One region of the Shewanella sp. SM20 genome, then DNA from elsewhere that is predicted to be linked to it. Evidence: predicted binding sites of a transcription regulator. Region 1 holds the regulator's gene; each other region holds the start of a gene.

Region 1 (4,264 bases):
GCCCAATCTGCATTTCAAATATCACAGGGTATCTTGCCAGCAATGTGAAGATGCACCCTGCGTTAAAGTGTGCCCAACAGGCGCGGCCTATGTGGGTGAAGATGGCATTATCTCTATCCATACCGAGAAGTGTGTCGGCTGTATGTACTGTGTGGCAGCGTGCCCCTATAAAGTGCGCTTTATGAACCCAGAAACCAAGGCGGCGGATAAGTGTAACTTCTGTAAAGACAGTCGTTTAGCGCGGGGCGAAGAGCCAGCGTGTGTGACTGTGTGTCCAACCGATGCCTTAGTGTTTGGTGATGCTAATGATCCACGCAGTGAAGTGGCCATCATGCTCAACACTAAAATCACTTACCAAGATAAAACCCATTTGGGCACTAAACCTAGGGTATATCGCGTTCCTACCAAAAGAGGGGGGATTTGATTATGAACAATACTTGGGGCGACATGGCGCAATATGATCCTGTCACTTGGCACTGGGTCATCGCCGTTTACCTGTTTATGGCGGGGTTATCCGCGGGCAGTTTACTGATTGGCATTGGTTTGCGCTGGGCGAATAAGGAACTCAGCGCGGGAGCTGAAAGCAGCATTCTTAAGGCGGCAGCCATTATTGGGCCTGTAGCAATTAGCTTAGGTCTAGCTTGTTTAGTGTTTGACTTAACCAAACCATTCCACTTTTGGTTGATCTTAATTCACTATAACTTCCAGTCTGTGATGGCAATCGGGGTGCTGGCGCTGCTGGCGTATTCTCCCTTGGCCTTTGCATACGCCATTATTGTGCTGCGGGATGACTTACCAAAATGGGGTTTGGGTTTCCTAACACCTATCGCTAAGTTACTTATGCCATTTCGAAAGCTGATTGAAGTATTGTTGTTTGTCCTCGCCATTGGCGTAGGGGCTTACACTGGCTTCTTAATTTCGGCGATGAATGCCTATCCTATGCTCAACACTGCGGTACTGCCTGCGCTGTTTTTAGTGTCAGGTCTATCGGCGGGCGCTGCGGCAAATGCGGTACTGGCGTTGCTGATGTTTAAGACGGACAGCCACGACAAAACCTTAGTGAAGATGCACGGTTTAGAATTGCCTGTGATGGCGATTGAAATTTTGTTCCTGTTCATGTTGTTCTGCGCCTTGTACTTCAAGGGCGGCGCGGCGGCTGCGGCCTTAGCATCGTTAACTTCTGGGTTATGGGCAAGCGTGTTCTGGATAGGCGTTGTCGGTATAGGTTTTGGTATTCCATTGCTGTTTATGCTGCTACCCGCCGCGACTCGCCACACTAAGGGCGCGATGATCATGGTGGCTTGTGCGAGCTTAACGGGCGTACTCGCCTTAAGACACTTTATTGTGTACGCAGGGCAAAGCTATTTAAGCTGAGTGTAATCTAGCTTTACATATTGATAGATAAAGAAAAAGCACTGGCAATGTCAGTGCTTTTTTATTGTTTGAATCTTGAGAAGGTTTGCCAGTACAAGCAGGACGCTTATTGGGGTAATAACTCAATAACCGACTTCACCGTTAGCACTAAGGCGCTGATACTGCACAGGACTAACGTTGCCATCTTTGTCTTCTCTTTATCGACACGGCCCACTAATCGTCCTGCGACTAAGTAACCTAAAATCACTGAGGGGAGCAGCATCAACGACAGCCACAGATGTTTTAATTCTAATAAGCCAGTGATCGCTAAAATGATCAGTGCAATCATGGAGCTAAAAATGAAGAAGGCCGACAGGGCTGCACGAAACTGCGAGGCATCTTTGCCTGCCAACAAAATCGCCATCGGCGGGCCACCAATCGCGGCGATATTGCCGAAGATCCCTGAAACCACGCCCGCACCGAAGAGGGTTTTCTTATTCACTGGCAGGCTGAATTTATACAGGCTGAGGATCACTGCGACAGTCACAATAGCGGCGATGGATAAACCGAGTATGGGTTGAGGCGCAAACAGTAATAAACTCGCGCCGATAAAACCACCGGGCACGCGGCCTATGAGCGCATATTGCAAGCCATTGAATTCTAAGTGACCGCGTTCACGCACTAAGGTCAGCAGGGCGATGGAGAAACCCATAGCAATAACAGGCGCAGGTACAAGTTGTGGATCGACGATATACAGCAAAGGACTGGCGACAACCGCTAGGCCAAACCCAATCAGGCTCTGGGTTAAGGCGCCAAGAAACACAATCAGTGAGGCCAGGGCGAGAGTCTGTGGATCTATCATAGAAAACATAGGATTCCATATAAACAAAAAGGGATCGTTAACGATCCCTATTGATGAGCACTGTGATGTAACTTTGCCAGCGACAAGTCGCTATTCCATGTCTTCCCACTCGATCCCCATCTCGTCCATCAGCAACTTGGCTTCGGCGGGAATGCTGTCTGGGCTATCTTTTGACAGATCTTCATCGTTAGGCAATGGCTGGCCAGTGTAGGCGTGCAAAAATGCCTCACACAACAGCTCGCTGTTGGTGGCGTGACGCAAATTATTGACCTGACGACGAGTTCGTTCGTCCGTAAGGACCTTAAGCACTTTGAGCGGAATAGACACAGTAATTTTTTTTACTTGTTCATTCTTCTTGCCATGTTCAGCATAGGGGCTGATGTATTCCCCATTCCATTCAGTCATTGACTCACCTGTTATAACGCTAAATTCGGGGCAGATTTTAAACCCTTACAAAGAACAGTCAAATTATTGCTACTATTTCTTTGTGATTGCAAACAGATTTCTTTATGTTCAGACGTCTAAACGTCTTCACGCCTATTGACGATAGCGTTGGGCTTAGGTACATTTAGACGTCCAGACATCTCTATCAGTCTACCGAATTTAGGAGTCCACCCATGGCAGAGCGTCAATTAGCCACACTGGCAGTGCGTCAGGGTATCGAAAGCGATACTCAATATGGCGCAGTTGTGCCACCGATTTATTTGTCGACTAATTACGCCTTCGATGGTCATAAAAATCCCCGCGAATTCGATTACAGTCGTTCAGGCAACCCAACACGCTGCATTTTAGGCGAAGCATTAGCGCAATTAGAAAAGGGCGCCACTGGGATAGTGACGTGCACTGGCATGGCGGCCATCACCTTAGTGACGACCTTGCTCGGCCCCGATGACCTATTGGTTGTGCCCCATGATTGCTATGGCGGTTCCTACCGTTTATTTACCAACTTGGCGAAGAAAGGCCAGTTTAAGCTCATTGTGGTCGACCAAACCGACAGCCAAGCGTTAGCCGCCGCTATTGCGCAGAATCCTAAGATGGTGTGGCTCGAAACCCCATCAAACCCGTTATTGCGTGTGGTGGATATCGAAGCCATTGCTAAGGCGAGCCATGGTGTCGGCGCGCTGGTGGTGGTCGATAACACCTTTTTATCGCCGATATTGCAACAACCCCTATTGTTAGGCGCGGATATCGTTATCCACTCCACCACTAAATATATCAATGGTCACAGCGATGTGGTCGGCGGCGCTGTGGTCGCCAAAGACGCGCAAATCGGCGAAAGCTTACATTGGTGGTCGAACACTCTAGGCTTAACGGGGTCAGCCTTCGACAGTTATCTGACCCTGCGCGGCCTACGTACCTTAGCTGTGCGTATTCGCGAGCATCAAGCCAATGCCCAGCGTATTATTGAGTTATTAACGCAAAGCCCTGTGGTGAGTAAAGTCTATTACCCAGGGCTTGCGGATCATCCAGGTCACGCCATTGCGGCCAAGCAACAACAGGGCTTTGGCGCTATGCTGAGCTTTGAGCTCAAAGGCGGCGAGGCCGAAGTGGTGGCCTTTTTAGGTGCACTCAGCTTATTTAGCGTGGCGGAAAGTTTAGGTGGCGTCGAAAGTTTAGTGGCAGTGCCCGCCACTATGACCCACAGAGCCATGGAGCCGCAAGCGCGCTTCGAGGCTGGTATTAAGGACACCCTATTGCGTCTATCGGTGGGTATTGAAGATGCCGCCGATTTAGTTGCAGATATTCAAGCAGGATTAGCCGCCGTTGCGGCTTGTCAGTAGAGGAATAATAGATGGCACGTTGTCACTTACATAAATTTGGTGGCTCCAGTTTAGCGGATGCCGATTGTTATCGCCGAGTCGCCCATATCCTGTTAACCCACGGTCATAGTGATGATCTCGTGGTGGTCTCTGCGGCGGGTAAAAGCACGAATTTCCTGTATAAATTATTAGCGCTGCGTGATGCGGGTCAGCTATGGCAAGAAGAATTACAAGTGCTGATCAGCTACCAACAGGGGTTGATTGAGCAGTTGTTGTCGAATGAACAAGC
Region 2 (4,264 bases), on a different contig from region 1:
TGGCGAAAATATTCGGGTCGAAGATGATGTCTTCTGGCGGAAAGCCGACCTTATCGACCAGCACCCGATAGGCGCGGGTACAGATTTCGATTTTACGCGCTTTAGTGTCGGCCTGACCCTGTTCGTCGAACGCCATGATAATGGCCGCCGCGCCGTAGCGTTTCACTAAGGTGGCTTGCTCGATAAACTTGGCTTCGCCTTCTTTAAGGGAAATCGAGTTAACTATGCCCTTGCCTTGAATACATTTGAGGCCAGCTTCGATCACTTCCCACTTAGAGGAGTCGATCATAATAGGTACGCGACTGATGTCGGGCTCAGAGGCAATCAAGTTTAAAAACTTGTGCATGATCTCGGCGCCATCGAGCATGCCTTCGTCCATGTTGATGTCGATGATTTGCGCGCCGCTTTCGACCTGCTCGCGGGCGACATCGAGCGCCTGCTCAAACTTGCCTTCTTTGATCAGCTTTAAAAACTTGGCCGAACCTGTAACGTTGGTGCGCTCACCCACGTTAACGAACAGGGATTGGGCGTCGATAGTCAGTGGTTCCAAACCGGCTAAGCGGCAAGCTACGGGAATATCGGGCAACACGCGCGGGTTATGTCTGTCGACCGCTTCACGGATCACGCGGATATGTTCAGGCGTACTACCACAACAACCACCGATAATATTGAGCATGCCTTCGCGCGCCCAATCTTCGATCACGTTCGCCATATCCTCTGGGGTTTCATCGTAACCGCCAAACTCGTTCGGCAGGCCTGCATTCGGATGCGCCGACACATAACACTCGCTGATGCGGGATAATTCTTCCACATAGGGGCGCAATTCTTTTGGCCCAAGTGCACAGTTAAGACCGATAGATAAGGGCTTGATATGACGAAGGGAATTGTAAAAGGCTTCGGTCGTTTGGCCAGTCAGTGTGCGGCCAGAGGCATCGGTAATGGTGCCCGAAATCATGATCGGCAATCTGTCTTTAGAATGCTGACCAAATAAGTCATCGAATACGGATTCAATTGCGAACAGCGCGGCTTTGGCGTTTAAGGTATCGAATATGGTCTCGACCATAATGATATCCGCGCCGCCTTCAATCAGCGCCTTAGTAGATTCTTTGTAAGCAGTCACTAACTCATCGAAGCTGACGTTGCGATAGCCAGGGTCGTTCACATCAGGGCTAATCGAACACGTACGGTTAGTGGGGCCTAACACACCGGCGACGTAGCGTGGAATGCCTGTGGCAGCAAAGGCTTCATCACAGGCTTCACGGGCGAGGCGCGCGCCGACTAAGTTAATTTCGGCGGACAGCGACTGCATGTCGTAGTCGGCCATGGCAATAGTAGTAGCATTAAAGGTGTTGGTTTCAATGATGTCGGCACCGGCGTTTAAGTAGTCGGTGTGAATCTGTTTGATGATGTGGGGTTGCGACAACACCAATAAATCGTTGTTGCCTTTGACGTCAGTGTGCCAATCTTTAAAGCGTTCGCCGCGATAGTCCTCTTCTTCCAGCTTGTAGCCTTGGATCATAGTGCCCATGGCACCGTCTAAGATCAGAATGCGCTCTGCAAGCTGTTTGCGTATGTCTGCCAATATCTGGCCGGCTTTGGTAGAGGGTATCGTCATAAATAATTACCTTAAATACAGCTAAGTTAAGTCCAAAAATCGGCCATTGTTATGCTAAGTGCATTTTATTGTCGTCAGCCGACATTTTTTGAATACTTGTTCTTAAAAATTTGTTTTGGACATTTAAACGTATAGACGTCCATAATACGCGACTTATGATTGTCAGGGCAAGATGAAAGTCAAAGGCATTAGGAGCGAGAATCGAGAATCAAGAATTTAGGCCCTCGGCTTTAGTTCTTAGTATCTAGTCCCTAACTAAAAAGGCATATATGAAACAAGTTCGATTGTTATTGTTGCGCCACGGTGAGTGTGAAGGCGGCGCCATTTTACGCGGCCGTGTGGATGTGCCTTTAAGCGAAAAGGGCTGGCAGCAAATGTCGGCAGCGGTTGAGGCGCAGGCAAGTACCTGTAGCGCGATTTACAGTTCGACTTCACGCCGCTGCGCCGAATTTGCCCAAGCCTTTGCCGCCGAATTGCATTCGACGGCGGCGCTGGTATCTGAGTCAAGGCCATTGCAGGCGCAGTTTTTGTCGGGTTTACAGGAAATTGATTTTGGTGATTGGGACGGTCGTCGACTCGATGAGCTGTATCAGCAAGAGGGCGAACGTTTAGCGGCCTATTGGCAAAACCCTTGGCAAACTCCGCCACCCAATGGTGAAACTATGGCAAGTTTTGAGTCGCGGGTGAATGGGACGATTGACCAGATACTCGCCGCTGAGTTTGAACGATTGACCCTTGACTCACATAAAATGGGTAATGAAAACAGTACCGTTAATGAAAACTGTGACAATATGCCAGCCACTCAAGTGTGGGTCGTGACCCACGGCGGGGTGATCCGTCACTTAATGGCGCGTGCCTTAGGGGTTGAACGGGCGGTGGGGTTTTATAGTCAACTCGATTTACCCGTGGCGGCCGTGGTGAGCATTAATGTGCTGCAAGATGAACTGGGTGCCTGCTATTGGCGTTTAGCTTGGCCGAGTGGGCGCAGGTGTTGAGGCCTTATTTCACGACCTAGGAGTTATGGTGTAGGCGTGATTGTTTGGCGAGAATAAGCTGACATGAAAATATTCTGATTTAAACAGCATTGCCTAATAGGATAGATGTAGGATAATGCTTTTCCCTGACGTTTGAACGAGATAGCGTATTACATGCGCAATGAGTGATAACGTCGCAGAAATAGGTGTTGGGAATAGACTCTCTTTGTTCGAATCGCTCCGTTGTTTTTATTCACAGTGGCGTTGTTAACAAAGAGCATATCAACCCAAATATAATAGGGAATCGGGGAGCTGCTCGTCAGTCAGCCCGAACTGTGCCCGCAACTGTGAGTAGTGAAAAAGATCTCGAATCTTCTTCCCTACGAGTCAGGAGACCTGCCTATTTCTGTTATCGCTGCGTGCAGCCTTAGTTCTCGAGCGGGTGACTCGAGGGAGCAGATGACAATGTGCACAACCTTTTTTTATACAGGTTTGGACTCGATAGGAGCGCCGCTTAGGTGAAACTTTCCGCAATCCAAACTAATAGCCCCGTGAATGTGAATGATAGTGACACTAACCCGTCATTGAGCCCGTCAGTCGCGCTCAATGTGAGCCAGTTGAGCTGGTGTATCGATGGCAAAACCATTCTTTCCAATATTAACTTTACGCTGCCAACGGGGCAGATGCTGGGGTTGATTGGCCCTAACGGTGCGGGCAAGTCTAGCTTGTTGCGATGTTTGTATCGGTTTGTTCGCCCGACTCAGGGCAAAATTACCCTTTTTGATCAAGATATTGAGCGTTTGTCGCCCAAGGCGTTTGCCTGTCGCGTTGCCGTAGTGCAGCAGGATACACCGCACTATTTTGACCTCACCACAGAGCAATTGGTCAGCATGGGCTTAACGCCCCACAAGGGCATGTTCGATACCAATTCGAGCTGTGATACTGAGCGTATTGCTAAGGCTTTAGAGAAAGTCGGCTTGAGCCATAAGATGCACCAACAATATGAGCACTTATCTGGCGGTGAAAAGCAACGCGCCTTAATTGCCCGCGCCATAGTGCAGCAGCCGCAGCTTTTAATCCTCGATGAGCCAACGAACCACCTCGATGTGCGCTATCAAATTCAAATCCTCGAATTGGTGCGTAGTCTTGGCATCAGCGTGATTGCCTCTATTCATGATCTTAATTTAGCCAGTGCCCTGTGCGACAGTTTGTTGTTGATCCATAACGGGGAAGTCAGCGCTATGGGGACGCCAACCGAAGTATTAACCGAGGCGCGAATTGGCGATGTGTTTGGCGTGTGTGCTCAGGTATCGCCCCATCCACAACATAAAAAGCCCTTAATCAGCTATTTTTATGGTTACCACCATATAGATCATGGCCTGAACGAGCGAGGCGAGGGTGGATGACTCAGGGGAGTAAACAATATTTCATCTCATATTTGGGACGTATCGTGACACCGTTGACGAGACAACAACTGATGCTGCTCGTATTAGGTGTCATCACTTTGATAACGCCTATTGCCGCGACGAGTTTTGGTGCGGCGAACATCAGTTTTACGGATGTTATTCAAGTATTTATCAATAAGGCGACGAACCTCACTCAAGCCAATGGCATGACTGAGCGCATTGTGATGGAGCTCAGGCTACCGCGCATTTTACTGGCTTTTGTGGCGGGT
Region 3 (4,264 bases), on a different contig from region 1:
CATTACGCCTTCCCATAATCCTCCTCAGGACGGTGGCATCAAGTACAATCCACCCCATGGTGGACCGGCCGAAGGTAATATCACGGCTTGGATTGAATCGCGGGCCAATGATTACTTGCGCCAAGCGTTAGCTGGCGTGCAAAAATTAGCGTATGCCAAAGCGCTGGCATCAGGCTATGTCAACGCCATTGATTTGATCACGCCCTATGTGGCTGATTTAGAAAATGTTATCGACATGCAGGCGATTGCCAACGCTAAGCTGCGTATCGGCGTTGACCCGCTCGGTGGTTCAGGGATTTTCTATTGGGCACCGATTGCCGCGCGTTATGGGCTCGATATCACGTTAGTTAATGATAAAGTTGACCCAAGCTTTAGCTTTATGCCGCTGGATAAAGACGGCAAAATCCGCATGGATTGCTCATCTCCCTACGCGATGGCCGGGTTACTCGCCCATAAAGAATCCTTTGATTTATGCCTTGGTAATGATCCCGATTATGACCGTCACGGCATAGTTTGCCCTGGTACGGGTTTGATGGATCCGAATCATTATCTTGCGGTCGCTATTGATTATTTACTGACACACAGACCAGATTGGAGCGATACCTTAGCCATAGGTAAAACCTTAGTATCGAGTGCGCTTATCGATAAAATCTGTGCTTTCCACGGCAAAACGTTACTCGAAGTGCCAGTGGGCTTTAAGTGGTTTGTCGACGGTTTAGCCGAAGCCACAATCGCCTTTGGCGGTGAAGAGAGTGCTGGCGCGGCATTTTTACGCCGTGATGGCTCTACTTGGTGTACGGATAAAGACGGCTTCATTTTAGGGTTACTTGCCGCAGAAATTCTTGCGGTGACAGGTAAAACCCCTGGTCAACGTCACCAAGAGTTAGTAAAACAATTTGGCCAAAGTTTCTATAAGCGTATCGATAGCCCAATCAGTCTTGAAAACAAAGCCAAGTTTGCTTTGCTCAATGCTGACACCTTAAATGCCACTGTGCTTGCAGGTGAGACAATCGAAAACGTGTTAACCCATGCGCCAGGCAATAATGCGGCCATTGGCGGCATCAAAGTTACCACAGCTAATGGGTGGTTTGCCGCGCGTCCATCGGGCACTGAAGCGTTATTTAAGATCTACGGCGAGAGTTTTATCAGTGAGCAGCATTTGGCTGAGATCATTAAAGATGCGCAGGCATTAATTGATAAGGCGCTAAACGCTTAATGCAGTAGTAGGTTTAGCTAACGTCTCAAAATAAAAAACGCACTCAGATTTGAGTGCGTTTTTGTTTGTGTCTAATTCAGCTGTGAGTAGTTGATCTCATTCTGATTTGACCGTATTTAGTACTCGATATGACAACTCGGTAAGTTATTCTTATCGATGTAATTTTGATGATATTCCTCAGCCACATGGAACTGTTGAAGTGGCACTATTTCAGTGACGATATGGCGTAATCCCCAACGGCCCGAGCGGGCAAAAGCTAACTTTGAGGCTTCTGCGGCTGCTTTTTGCTCACGGTCGTGGAAGAAAATGGTGCTGCGATATTGGGTGCCAATATCTCCGCCTTGCATGTTCAGACTCGTTGGATTGTGGTTTTTCCAAAATACATCGAGCAAGTCTTCATAACTGACAAGGGCGGGATCGAATTCCACTTGCACCACTTCGGCATGGCCCGTTTTGCCTTTTTTGACTTCTTCATAGGTCGTCGCTGCATTATTGCCGCCCATATAGCCGCAGGTGGCATTCGATACGCCGTACACTTGTCTAAAAAAATACTCTACGCCCCAGAAACAGCCGGCACCAAAGGTTGCTAACGCCATAATTAAATCCAATAGAAGTCTAGATGGCTAAGGATTGTGATAAAACTTGAGTGCAAAAGCAAGCCTCAAACTGGAATATTTATCATGGGAAATTCTTAGGGAATGTCCTAAGAATTTAACAATCAGCTTAGTTGAATGTCATTCCGCTTAAAACTGGGTCCTACGGCAATAAATGTCTGAGAACAGCACTAAAAACATGTGTTAGTATTGAAGCCGTTTTTTAGGTGCGAGTGAGACTAACCGCGGTGAGATAAATGCTTAAGTGGTTATTACTGCCTGTACTTATGCTATTGCGCCAATACTGTTACACATCATTATAAGGAGAATTCTGTGTTACAAGCTCTGTTAGATTCAAAGGATTTTTTAGCGCTCACCTTAGCCCATCCTGAACAGTTCGATGGCGAATTTTCATTTAACTTAGGCGATCATACTCAAGTGGAAGTGTGGGATACCGGTGTTATTGTTTTCGAACCAATACAGAATGAAGGAAAAGATATTGTGCTTTCCTGCGGTGTTCACGGTAACGAGACCGCGCCCATTGAACTCTGCAATAGCTTAATTAAACAACTTCTACAGAAAAAGATCATCGCAAAGCAGCGCACTTTATTTCTCATTGGTAACCCATTAGCGATTAATAACGGCACGCGGATTATTGACGAAAACATGAATCGTCTCTTTAGTGGTGAGCATTCCAATCCACCAGGGTTAGTGAACCCTGAGCGAGTACGCGCGAAAAAACTCGAAGCCTATGTCGATCGTTTTTATACTGCGGTTGCCGATGAACGTCAGCGCATCCATTATGATCTGCACACGGCGATGCGCGCCTCGAAGCATGAAAAGTTCGCTATCTATCCCTATCGTCCTGGGCGCGCCTTTAGCGGCGAGCAAATTATGTTTTTAGCCGCAAGCGGCGTCGATACAGTACTTTTCCACCATGAACCGACCACGACCTTCAGCTATTTTTCCTCTGAACGCTACGGTGCCGATGCCTTTACCATTGAGCTTGGCAAAGTGTATCCCATGGGGCAGAACGACATGACGCGTTTTATCGCCACCCATGAAATGTTCATGCGCTTGATCACCGCTAAGCCGTTGGAGCTGGATGCATTTGATGCCGATAAGGTTAACTTGTACCAAGTGTGCCGCGTTATCAATAAACATTTCGATGATTTTGAATTTACCTTCGCAACTGATGTCGAAAACTTCAGATCTTTCCCGAAGGGCTTTGTTTTAGCGCGGGAAGGTGGGCAAGAAATTAAAGTGGAACATGAGTTTGAGTCTGTCGTGTTCCCTAATGCCAAAGTGCCTATTGGCAATCGCACTGTGATTTGCCTGATCCCTGCGGTGAATGCGGACGTGCGTTAGGCTTGTAAAGCAATATATACATGCGTGGCAGGGATAACTTGTGGTTTGAGCTATGCCAATGGTTGATAGGTAGTTTACGTTAACGTAATGTTCGTCGGGCATATTCGTATAAACAGACGCATCAAAACGCTTTGATGCGTAATGAGATAACAAGAGCACAATATGAGCAAAGCAACACTCAACACTGATACAGTGCACCGTGTCGGCTTCTTGGATAAGGCATCGCTACACATTCCTATCCTTCGAATTCTACAAGCCGACGGCACCACTTATGAAACCGCGGTTTTGCCTGTGATAGATGAAACCTTAGCCACTAAAATTTACGATACCTGTGTATTCACTCGGGTACTTGATGAACGTATGCTTGGCGCCCAGCGTCAAGGGCGCATCAGCTTCTACATGACCTGTACGGGTGAAGAAGCGGCGATTGTCGGCAGTGTGGCCGCACTCGATCAAGAAGATGTGATCCTCGCGCAATATCGCGAGCATGCGGCGCTGCGTTATCGCGGCTTTACCACTGAACAGTTTATGAATCAGATGTTCAGTAACGAGAAAGATCTTGGTAAAGGTCGACAAATGCCAATCCATTACGGCAGTGCGGCATTGCATTATCAAACGATTTCTTCACCGTTAGCCACGCAAATCCCGCAGGCGACTGGTGTGGGCTACAGCTTAAAAATGCAAGGTAAGCGCAAAGTCGCGGTTTGTTATTTTGGCGAAGGCGCTGCATCGGAAGGGGATTTTCATGCTGGCCTAAACATGGCCGCGGTACTGAAATGCCCAGTGATTTTCTTCTGTCGTAACAATGGCTACGCGATTTCTACCCCCACTGAAGAGCAGTTTGCTGGAAACGGTATTGCCAGCCGCGGTGTGGGTTATGGCATGCACACCATTCGTGTAGACGGCAATGACATGTTGGCCGTGTTAGCGGCAACCCAGCAAGCCCGTGCCTATGCGATTGAGCATAATGCGCCTGTGCTGATTGAAGCCATGACTTACCGTCTCGGCGCACACTCTTCTTCAGACGATCCCTCAGGTTATCGCTCGAAAGATGAAGAAGCCAAGTGGCAGCAACACGATCCGGTTA

Evidence for each region. The regulator MetJ, encoded in region 1, represses methionine synthesis genes. The targets are predictions, from matches to a motif close to TAGACGTCTAGACGTCTA.
Region 2: the regulator MetJ is predicted to act here: its motif matches at 1,740-1,757, upstream of metH (methionine synthase).
Region 3: the regulator MetJ is predicted to act here: its motif matches at 1,825-1,842, upstream of msrA (peptide-methionine (S)-S-oxide reductase MsrA).

The regions. Positions count from the first base shown of each region.
Region 1 is NZ_JAKKRK010000060.1:12,180-16,443, reverse strand. It holds gene L5M18_RS19700 (4Fe-4S dicluster domain-containing protein) at 1-424, shown strand, start outside; gene nrfD (NrfD/PsrC family molybdoenzyme membrane anchor subunit) at 427-1,374, shown strand; gene L5M18_RS19690 (sulfite exporter TauE/SafE family protein) at 1,481-2,224, opposite strand; gene metJ (met regulon transcriptional regulator MetJ) at 2,306-2,620, opposite strand; gene metB (cystathionine gamma-synthase) at 2,833-3,996, shown strand; gene L5M18_RS19675 (bifunctional aspartate kinase/homoserine dehydrogenase II) at 4,008-4,264, shown strand, end outside.
Region 2 is NZ_JAKKRK010000057.1:5,112-9,375, forward strand. It holds gene metH (methionine synthase) at 1-1,615, opposite strand, end outside; gene L5M18_RS19210 (histidine phosphatase family protein) at 1,885-2,610, shown strand; cobalamin riboswitch at 2,832-3,008, shown strand; gene L5M18_RS19215 (ABC transporter ATP-binding protein) at 3,108-3,995, shown strand; gene L5M18_RS19220 (FecCD family ABC transporter permease) at 3,992-4,264, shown strand, end outside.
Region 3 is NZ_JAKKRK010000002.1:197,655-201,918, forward strand. It holds gene pgm (phosphoglucomutase (alpha-D-glucose-1,6-bisphosphate-dependent)) at 1-1,216, shown strand, start outside; gene msrA (peptide-methionine (S)-S-oxide reductase MsrA) at 1,333-1,812, opposite strand; gene astE (succinylglutamate desuccinylase) at 2,143-3,177, shown strand; gene L5M18_RS01880 (thiamine pyrophosphate-dependent dehydrogenase E1 component subunit alpha) at 3,340-4,264, shown strand, end outside.